Regions from separate parts of the Pseudomonas soli genome, predicted to be linked through region 4. Evidence: riboswitches for the same ligand, from Rfam matches in the RefSeq annotation. Region 4 holds a riboswitch; each other region holds the start of a gene.
The links. Region 4 has a riboswitch for cobalamin ahead of LU688_RS12015 (ABC transporter substrate-binding protein). Riboswitches for the same ligand answer to the same signal wherever they lie in the genome.

Region 1 (2,194 bases), 2.0 Mb from region 4:
GCACCGTGCGTCTGGACTACCTGTCGAACAGCTACTGGGCCAAGGCCTATCTTCAGGCCAAACGGGTGCTACCCCCTGAACATCTGGCGCAGAATCCCTGACTGCTGTTCGCTAGATAAGGACGCGGACAGCGTCTGGTTGTTCATTGGCCTGTGCCAGGGGCATCAAGCTTGCTTGAGCAGTAATGCCACGCCGGGATAGTACTGGCCCAATTCGTTGTGCAGTTTGCGGTAGCCATAGGGGAAGTACCAGGCGATCGCGCAAGCGGTGTGTTTCTGCAGGTCATCTACCAGGTCCTGGAGTTCCTCGGGGCTGGCATGCTGGCCGGCCTTCCACGGAGTGACGAACAGCGCCCCGGCCTTGAATTGGCTGGCGTAGGCGATCGTCTTGGCGTGGTTGGCGGTTTCCTGCAAGGCCGGGCCCATGTCGAGACGGGCCATGCGCGGCCAACGTTGGCTGGTGTGCAGGTGGATCGACTCTTCGGCGCTGTTGATACTCAGGTCGCCGCGGGCCTCACGCTCGCCTTCGTCACGCTGTTTCTTGCTCGTGTACTGCTGCAGCGCCGTCAGCTCGGCCTGCCAGGCGGCCGCTGCGAGCAGTCCGGTGTTGGCGGCGGCGCCATGCCAATAGGGGGCTTCGTTGTCGCCCTGGAACTGGTTGAAGCGGTCGATGCAGTCGACCCAGCGTTCCAGGGCCGGGCGCAGGAATTCCAGGCGCGGGTTATTGATGATCAGGCCTTGCATGCTGCGCTCCTTGTCATTGTGATTGAGGCCAGCCGAAATGGTGGCTAAGTGATATCACCGCTTTGAGTGTGGCACAAGCTGGCGGATCGGCCATTGACCCAGGCCAGAACGGTCTTCGTTCGATTGACGCTCCCGGTGCAACCCTCTAACCTTCGCGGCGTGTTTCAGGTGCCCGGCGAACTGCGGTTCGGCAGGGTGAAACTGGGAAGCCGGTGAGCGCCAGCAGGCGCGAGTCCGGCGCTGCCCCCGCAACGGTAGGTGAGTAAAAGACGGCGCATGGCCACTGGGTAAAGGTATCCGGGAAGGCGCGTCGTCCGGGCATGTCCCGCTCGCGAGCCCGGAGACCGGCCTGTCACTGCCAACGGCATCACGGAGGGTGATGTGCGGTGCGATGTGGCCTGGGGCCACGGCCCCTGCGCGTTCTCCGTCTGCCCGCCTTTTCCCTGTCGCCAACCGGCGACAGCCTGCGGAGACCCCTGATGAGCGAATCCACCGAACGCGACGAACGTCACCTGGCGCGCATGCTGCGCAAGAAGGCGATCATCGACGAGCGCATCGCCAATTCCCCCAACGAGTGCGGCCTGCTGCTGGTACTGACCGGCAATGGCAAGGGCAAGAGCAGTTCGGCCTTCGGCATGCTCGCCCGCGCCCTGGGCCATGGCATGCAATGCGGTGTGGTGCAGTTCATCAAGGGCCGCAACAGCACCGGCGAAGAGCTGTTCTTCCGCCGCTTCCCCGAGCAAGTGCGCTATCACGTGATGGGCGAGGGCTTCACTTGGGAGACCCAGGACCGCCAGCGCGACATCGCGGCCGCCGAAGCGGCCTGGGCGGTATCGCGCCAGTTGCTGCAGGATCCGTCGATCCAGTTCGTGGTGCTCGATGAGCTGAACATCGCCCTCAAGCATGGCTACCTCGACCTCGACCAGGTGCTGTCGGACATCCAGGCCCGCCCACCGATGCAGCATGTGATCGTCACCGGCCGTGCGGCCAAGCCCGAAATGATCGAACTGGCCGATACCGTCACCGAGATGGGCATGCTCAAGCACGCCTTCCAGGCCGGTATCCGCGCACAAAAGGGCGTCGAGCTGTGAGTGACTCGCGCCAATGCCCCGCCGTACTGATCGCGGCCCCGGCCTCGGGCCAAGGCAAGACCACGGTCACCGCCGCCCTGGCCCGCCTGCACCGCAACCTCGGGCGCAAGGTGCGGGTGTTCAAGTGCGGGCCTGACTTTCTCGACCCGATGATCCTCGAGCGTGCCAGTGGCGCGCCGGTCTACCAGCTGGACCTGTGGATGATCGGTGCCGAGGAGAGTCGTCGCCTGCTGTGGGAAGCGGCGGGGGAAGCCGACCTGATCCTGATCGAAGGCGTGATGGGGCTGTTCGACGGCACGCCGTCGAGCGCCGACCTGGCCCGCCATTTTGGCGTACCGGTGCTGGCGGTGATCGATGGCA
Region 2 (2,194 bases), 1.2 Mb from region 4:
GGCCAAGCTGGCCAGTGACGCAGTCGATACGCGGCAGGCTGCCCGGTTCGCGGCCTTCGGCACGGTAGTGACAGGCCATGGCGGTCCAGTTGGAATGGCAGTCGACCAGCATGGCCAGCAGGCCACCATAAACCAGGCCGGGCCAGCCGGTGAAGGTCGGATCGGGGGTATGTCGGCACGACAGGTGGATGCCGTCGGCGTCCCAGTGGCTCTGCACATGCAGGCCGCTGGGGTGGGAACAGCCGCAGCCGTAGCAGATGCCTTCGGGGGCGGCGAGTTGTTGCAGGGACAGGGCTTGCTCGGTCATACGCGTCCTTGGCTTGTTGGTGTTGGATAAGGAGGCTGGCTGCCGATGGTAGCTCCCTGCGCGACCTGCGCCAATCCACGCGGCCTGCCCGCAGACAACGCCTACCTGACGGCAACCGCTCTGAACCGCCATTCAACCTCACTCAGCCCGCCCCTCCAGACGATTGACTCCCTGCTCGTTCAGTGGTCAGATGCGCGCCAGTTTCAGGTGCCCTGCGCCGCCGCGCGCAGGGTGAAACGGGAAGCCGGTGAGTCGATACCACGACAAGTCCGGCGCTGCCCCCGCAACGGTAAGCGAGCGAACCCTTCGACAGACCACTGTGCACACGCATGGGAAGGTGAAGGCTTCACGACCCTCGCAAGCCCGGAGACCGGCCTGAGGCTTCACTTGGCAACCCGCGGTGGGCGGGCGCAGGCCGGTATTCGCGTGCGCGCCTGCGCGCGCTTCGCCGTTGCGTGTTTTCCACCGGGATCCATTCTTTCCTGCAGCAGTGGAACGACATGTCCCGTATCAACAAGCTTCACACCCTGGCGGCCTGCCTGGCCGTGTCCCTGCCGGCGCTGGCCGACGAGCAGCCCAGCCCTGCGCTCACCCTGCCCTCCACGGCGATCACCGACAGCCGCGACCCGCAGACCGTCGACCTGGCCACCCCCACCCAGGCCGGTTCACGCCTGAACCTCAGTGCCCTGGAAACCCCGGCGAGCACTAGCAGCATCACCGCCGCGCAAATCCAGCAGCGCAACAACACCACGGTGCAGGATGCCGTGACCCGCTCGCCGGGCATCACTTTCATCGGTACCCCTGGCGATGGCGGCACCGGCTTGTCGGCGCGCGGCTTCACGGGCCAGAGTTCGGTGATGACCCTGTTCGACGGGTCGCGCCTGTACGCCGGCGCCGGCACCCTCACCTAACCGGTCGATCCCTGGATGGTCGAGCGTATCGATGTGATCCGTGGGCCTGCCTCGGTGCTGTATGGCGAAGGCGCCACCGGGGCAACGGTCAACGTGATTCCAAAAAAGCCCTTCAGCAGTGATATCCGCAACCACCTGCGCCTGGGCTATGGCTCCTGGGACCGCCAGCAACTGGGGCTGGACAGCGGCGGCAGCCTGAGCGAGCGCCTGAGCTACCGCGCCACCCTGAACCAGCAGGCGGGCAACGGCTGGGTCGACCGCACCGCTTCGCGCAGCCTGGCGTTTTCCGGCGCGCTGCGCTTCGATGCCAGTGACGACCTGAGTTTCACCCTGTCCCACGATCGCGGCGACGCACAACCTGCCAACTACTACGGCACGCCGCTGATCGACGGCCATCTGCGCAGCAGCGTGCGCAACAAGAACTACAACGTCAGCAATGACCAGCAGCGCTACCACGATGAGTGGACACGGCTGACCAGCGACTGGACCATCAGCGACAGCATCAGCGCCAGCAACCAGCTGTACTACATCAAGAGCCGTCGCCACTGGCGCAATGCCGAGGAATACGCCTGGGATGCCGGTGTGATCCAGCGCGGCAGTTTCCTGGAGATCAAGCACAACCAGGAGCAGATCGGCGACCGCCAGAGCTTCACCTTTGATCACTCGCTGTTCGGCCTGGCCAGCAGGACCGTGGTGGGCGCCGAGTACAACAAGATCCGCTTCAACATCGACAGCAACTCGCCCTACGAAGATGGCTACACCGACCCGCTCGACCCTTGGCGGCCGGCGCCCGGCGGGTTCCACAGTGCCGATCCGACGCGCCCGCAGACGCTGTCGAAAACCAGCACCTTCTCGCTGTTCGCCGAAAACCGCACGCAACTGACCGAGCGCCTGTCGCTGGTCATCGGCATACGCCGCGACCAGAACCACATCGACCGCAACGACCTGGTGAAGGACACTCGCGAAGACCAGAGCC
Region 3 (2,194 bases), 860 kb from region 4:
GCCCTTGACCGTGATCAGCTCGGGATCGCCGGGGCCGGCGCCGATGAAATAGACCGTCATGGGGGGTCCTTGCAGGTAAAAGGAGCGGATTATCCGCCGATGGCCAGGGCCAGGGTAGCGCCTCGTAACCCCTGCCTTGGTACGCGCAGGCGCGGCTCGGTGCCGCTGCGCCCGGCCAGGGCCAGCGCCGCGCTTTCGGCCACGCCCCAGCAGCCGGTCTGCGCGTACGCTATTGTCGAGCGCTGGCTGAGCAGCGGTTCGAAGGTTGCCAGGTGGCTGCTGTCGAAGCAGATGAACGGCAGGCCGAGCCGTTCGGCCAGCGCCAGCAGGCCAGGTTCGCGCGCCTTGGGTTCGATGCTGGCAATGGCCTTGAGGGCCGACAGAGGCAGGGCGTGGCTGGTCAGCGTCTGGCGCAGCAGCACGGCGAGTGTTTCGACCGGGCAGCCACGCCGGCAGCCAAAGCCGGCATATAACGCCGGCGGGCGAGCGAGGTCGCGCATCAGGCCTGACTGGAGCGGCGGAACAACCAGGCGCTGAGCAGGCCCAGGGCCAGCCAGAACGCGGCGTTGGTCAGCCAGGATGCGATCTTGAACTGGGTTTCCAGCGCTTCGGGGGCCAAGCTTTCATGAACCGCTGGTTGCGGCGCGCCGATCAGGTGAGGGACTACCAGCAGGGCGACACCCAGCACCTTGAACAGCCAATGGTGGGCGAAGACCAGCAGCGCCAGGCCCGCGGCGGTGGCGGCGGCGGTGCCGATCCACCAAGTCTGGCGCTGGCCGAGGTCGGCGGCGGCTGTCCCCGGAAGTTCCGGTGGCAGACCCAGGGTCGGCGCCAGGCAGAACACGGCGAAGCCCGCCAGGCCCCACAGCGCACCGGTGGCCACTCGGCCTGGGGTGCGCAGGCTGTACAGGGCGGCGAGAATCAGAGCGAAGCCGACGGCTACCACCAGGTTGCCACCGGTAGTGGACAGGACCCGCTGCCAGCCATCTTCGGGCGCCCAGGCCTCGGCGCTGTGCTCATGAGGTGCTGCCGCCTCGCCGTGCTCATGGTGTTCGACGGCGGGGGCGGCGGTTTCATAGGTTTCCGCCTGGAGAATCAGCGGGGCGACCCAGAAGCTTTGCAGCAGGGTCAGCAGCAGGGCGGCGAGCAGGCCGCTGAAACCCGCGGTACGGGCGATGCGCGTGATCATGCGGGCGTACTCAGTGGCAAGGGAAGGCAGCGCTGTGGCGGGTGTCGTGGGCGGCGTTGTGCACCGCCTCGATGTGCGAGAAACCGGCGAAGTACACCAGGCACAGGCCCAGCAGGGTGGCGCCGACCGCGACGATCAGGCGCTGGCTGAGGCTGATGGGGGTGGCGATACTGGATTTGGCGTGGGTGATGGGCATGACGCGTCCTCTGCTGCTTTTGTTGTGGCAACGGGCAGGCGCGACGCCCCCAGGCACGGTTGGCCCAGGTGATACGACAGCGCCCGCCCACCGCGGGGTGTTCTGCAAGCATGTCAGGCCGGTCTCCGGGCTGGCGAGGTGGAGTGGGGCTCCATTGGTCAAGCATCACCTTCCCATGCCATGCGGGGGCACAGTGGTCTGGATGCTTCTCTCGCTTACCGTTGCGGGGGCAGCACCGGCCTTGTCGTCCCTCTTCAAAGGGCGCGCGACGCACCGGTTTCCCGTTTCACCCCCGTTGGGGGCACCTGAACGCAATGCGTTAGCAAATCACGGGGCCGGGCCTGCGTCAATCGCTGTGGCGGTTGACCGTCAGGCAGGCACTGCGTAGCCTTGCCGGTTCGAGGTTCCCGGGCGTTGGCCCGGGCTAAGACGGGAACGCGGTACAAGCCGCGGCTGCCCCCGCAACTGTAGGCACTGATGAAGGATCGGCATAGCCACTGCGCACGCGCGGGAAGGCGCCATCCCACTGGCTGAGAAGGCCGGCGGTGCAAGCCAGGAGACCTGCCTCGCAACGTTTTCGACTTTCAACCGGGCGGGGTGATCCGGTGGCGAACCAGCCAGGGCGACTCGACCCGGGGCTGTCGTCCTGCATGCCCGCGCCACTGCTGCCAAGGGCATTGCGACATGAAAACACTGGCCAAGCTTCCCGTCACCATCGTCACCGGCTTCCTCGGCTCGGGCAAGACCACCTTGCTGCGCCATATGCTCGACAACGCCCAGGGCCGCCGGATCGCGGTGATCGTCAACGA
Region 4 (2,194 bases):
CGCAGGAAGTCGAGTTTTTTCTGGTAGTCGTCGGCCGGATAGCGGCGGCGGTCCATGCGCGCGACGATCAGCCAGGTGGGGTTGGCTTTGACCAGGGTCTCCCAGCCCACGGTAGGCCATTCTTCGCTGGACTCGACCACGTTGCGCACGCCGAGGGTCTGCAGCATGTAGTCGGCCACGCCCTGGCGGCCGGCGACATAGGGGTCGGTCTTGAGGTCGGCGCTGGAAAACCAGAACAGCGCGCTGGTGTGCGCCAGGTCCTGGCCGGCCAGGCGCTGCCTGGCCTGTTCCAGCTGGCCCTGAAGCTCGGCATTCAGGCGCGCGCCACGCTCCTGCACGTCGAAGATCTCGGCCAGCTGGCTGACGCTCTTGTAGATGCTCTGCACCTTGAACGGCTGCAGGCGGGTGCCGTCGGCGCCCACCAGGTTGTCCTTGCCCTCGCAGTCCGAGGGCAGCAGGTAGGTGGGGATGCCCAGCTCCTGGAACTGCTCGCGGGTGCCGACCGCGCCCTGGGCGCCGATCATCCATTCGAACTGCGCCGTCACCAGTTGCGGACGTTTGCCGACCACCGCCTCGAAGCTCGGTTCGTTGTCGGCCAGGCGCGGGACCTTGTCGTTCTGCGCCTTGAATTCCGGCAGCACGTTGTTGAACCACAGCGAGGTGCCGGCCAGCCGCTCACCCAGGCCCAGGGCATAGAGCAGCTCGGTGCCGGCCTGGCCGACGGTCACCGCCCGTTGCGGGGCCTGTGTGAAGGTCTGCGGCAAGCCGCAGTTGTCGACGGTCAGCGGGTATTGGGTGGCGCTGGCATGGGCCAGGCATGACAGGGACAGGCCGGCGAGGAGGGCGGCGAGGCGGTACGGCATGGTGGGGCGATCTCCTGGGTGGTGCACGGAATGGCCCACGGACAGGCATCGCCGGGTAGCCGTGCGCAAGCACGCGGCCAGGGGCGGATGACCATCCCGGACACCCCGCCGGTTGGTGAATGCGTGCCGGCAGGTCTCCTGACTGGTGCGTCCAGGCCGGCGCCAGCCTTCCCGGGTCGGCAGACCCAGTGGCATCGATGGCGCAGGCTCGGCACCTACAGTTGCGGGGGCAGTTCCCTTTGGATCGCCAGTGGCGAGCCCGGGATTCCCTTTTGATTCCGTGTGGAAACCGGCGGGCGGCATGGTAGACCATCGGGCTGTCGGGTGAAAACGCTTTTACAGGTACTTGAGCCAGGCGATATCGCGCCGGCGCGCTTTCAGCCGGGCGAACCAGCGCACCGGCAGGTACAGCGCAAGTGGCAGCAGCACGGCGGTCAGCCATACCGCGCCCATGCCATCGAAACCGAAATAGCCGCCCTGGTTCAGGCCAAACAGCGCCACGCACGCCACATACAGCAGCTTGAGCACATACAGGTGCAGCAGGTAGAAGAACATTGGCGCTGCGCCAAACACCGCAAGCGGGCCGATCCAGCGGGCGTCGCCGGCACGCTCGAAGCCGCGCAGCAGGAGCAGGCCGACGCCTAGGGTCAGGGCCAGGAACAGCAACGATGGTGGATACTTGGTGATATTGAAGAAGCTCATCAGCGTCTGCCCTACGCTGGCGTAGAGGCTCCAGGGGGCTTCGCCGTAGCCATTGAGCAGGCGCAGCGCACCGAACCCCAGCAGCAACGCCACGCCGGCCCATAGCAGGCGCTGCTGGCGCTTGCCGGCGTCGCTGCCCCGGGAAAACCACGGCCCGAGCCCATAACCCAGGGCGATCACGCCGATCCACGGTAACAGCGGGTAGGACGTGCGCAGGCGCAGATGTTCGCCCACCTCCAGCCAACTGCGTTCATGCAGGATCGCCCATGGCACATGCAGCGCCGATTCCGGCCCGAAGTGCAGGCCATCGAGCAGGTTGTGACCGGCGACGATCAGCGCGCCGAGGGCGAGCAGCGCCGGGCGCGGCAGCCACACCAGCAGCGACAGGGCGAGCATGCTCAGGCCGATGGCCCAGATCACCTGCAGGTAGATCACGCTCGGTGGCAATTGGAAGGTCCAGGCGAAGTTGACCAGGGTGAATTCCAGCACTACCAGGAACAGACCGCGCTTGAACAGGAACACCGAGACATCGCCACGGCCCTGGTGCTTCTCGCCATACAACCAGGCCGATAGCCCGGTAAGCAGCACGAACACCGGCGCGCACAGGTGCGCCAGGGTGCGGCTGGCGA

Region 1: linked by a shared signal. The riboswitch ahead of cobO (cob(I)yrinic acid a,c-diamide adenosyltransferase) and the one ahead of LU688_RS12015 (ABC transporter substrate-binding protein) in region 4 are both predicted to bind cobalamin.
Region 2: linked by a shared signal. The riboswitch ahead of LU688_RS17590 (TonB-dependent receptor) and the one ahead of LU688_RS12015 (ABC transporter substrate-binding protein) in region 4 are both predicted to bind cobalamin.
Region 3: linked by a shared signal. The riboswitch ahead of LU688_RS15775 (CbtB domain-containing protein) and the one ahead of LU688_RS12015 (ABC transporter substrate-binding protein) in region 4 are both predicted to bind cobalamin.

What each region holds. Positions count from the first base shown of each region.
Region 1 covers NZ_CP128543.1:4,546,815-4,549,008, reverse strand. The annotation lists gene LU688_RS21010 (C40 family peptidase) at 1-101, shown strand, start outside; gene LU688_RS21005 (hypothetical protein) at 165-743, opposite strand; cobalamin riboswitch at 893-1,110, shown strand; gene cobO (cob(I)yrinic acid a,c-diamide adenosyltransferase) at 1,223-1,834, shown strand; gene LU688_RS20995 (cobyrinic acid a,c-diamide synthase CobB) at 1,831-2,194, shown strand, end outside.
Region 2 covers NZ_CP128543.1:3,800,929-3,803,122, forward strand. The annotation lists gene LU688_RS17585 (PaaI family thioesterase) at 1-307, opposite strand, end outside; cobalamin riboswitch at 496-700, shown strand; partial or broken gene LU688_RS17590 (TonB-dependent receptor) at 808-2,194, shown strand, end outside.
Region 3 covers NZ_CP128543.1:3,423,922-3,426,115, reverse strand. The annotation lists gene cobM (precorrin-4 C(11)-methyltransferase) at 1-60, opposite strand, end outside; gene LU688_RS15785 (cobalamin biosynthesis protein) at 90-500, opposite strand; gene LU688_RS15780 (CbtA family protein) at 500-1,189, opposite strand; gene LU688_RS15775 (CbtB domain-containing protein) at 1,200-1,385, opposite strand; cobalamin riboswitch at 1,485-1,708, opposite strand; cobalamin riboswitch at 1,770-1,968, shown strand; gene cobW (cobalamin biosynthesis protein CobW) at 2,070-2,194, shown strand, end outside.
Region 4 covers NZ_CP128543.1:2,566,844-2,569,037, forward strand. The annotation lists gene LU688_RS12015 (ABC transporter substrate-binding protein) at 1-863, opposite strand, end outside; cobalamin riboswitch at 975-1,172, opposite strand; gene LU688_RS12020 (acetyltransferase domain-containing protein) at 1,200-2,194, opposite strand, start outside.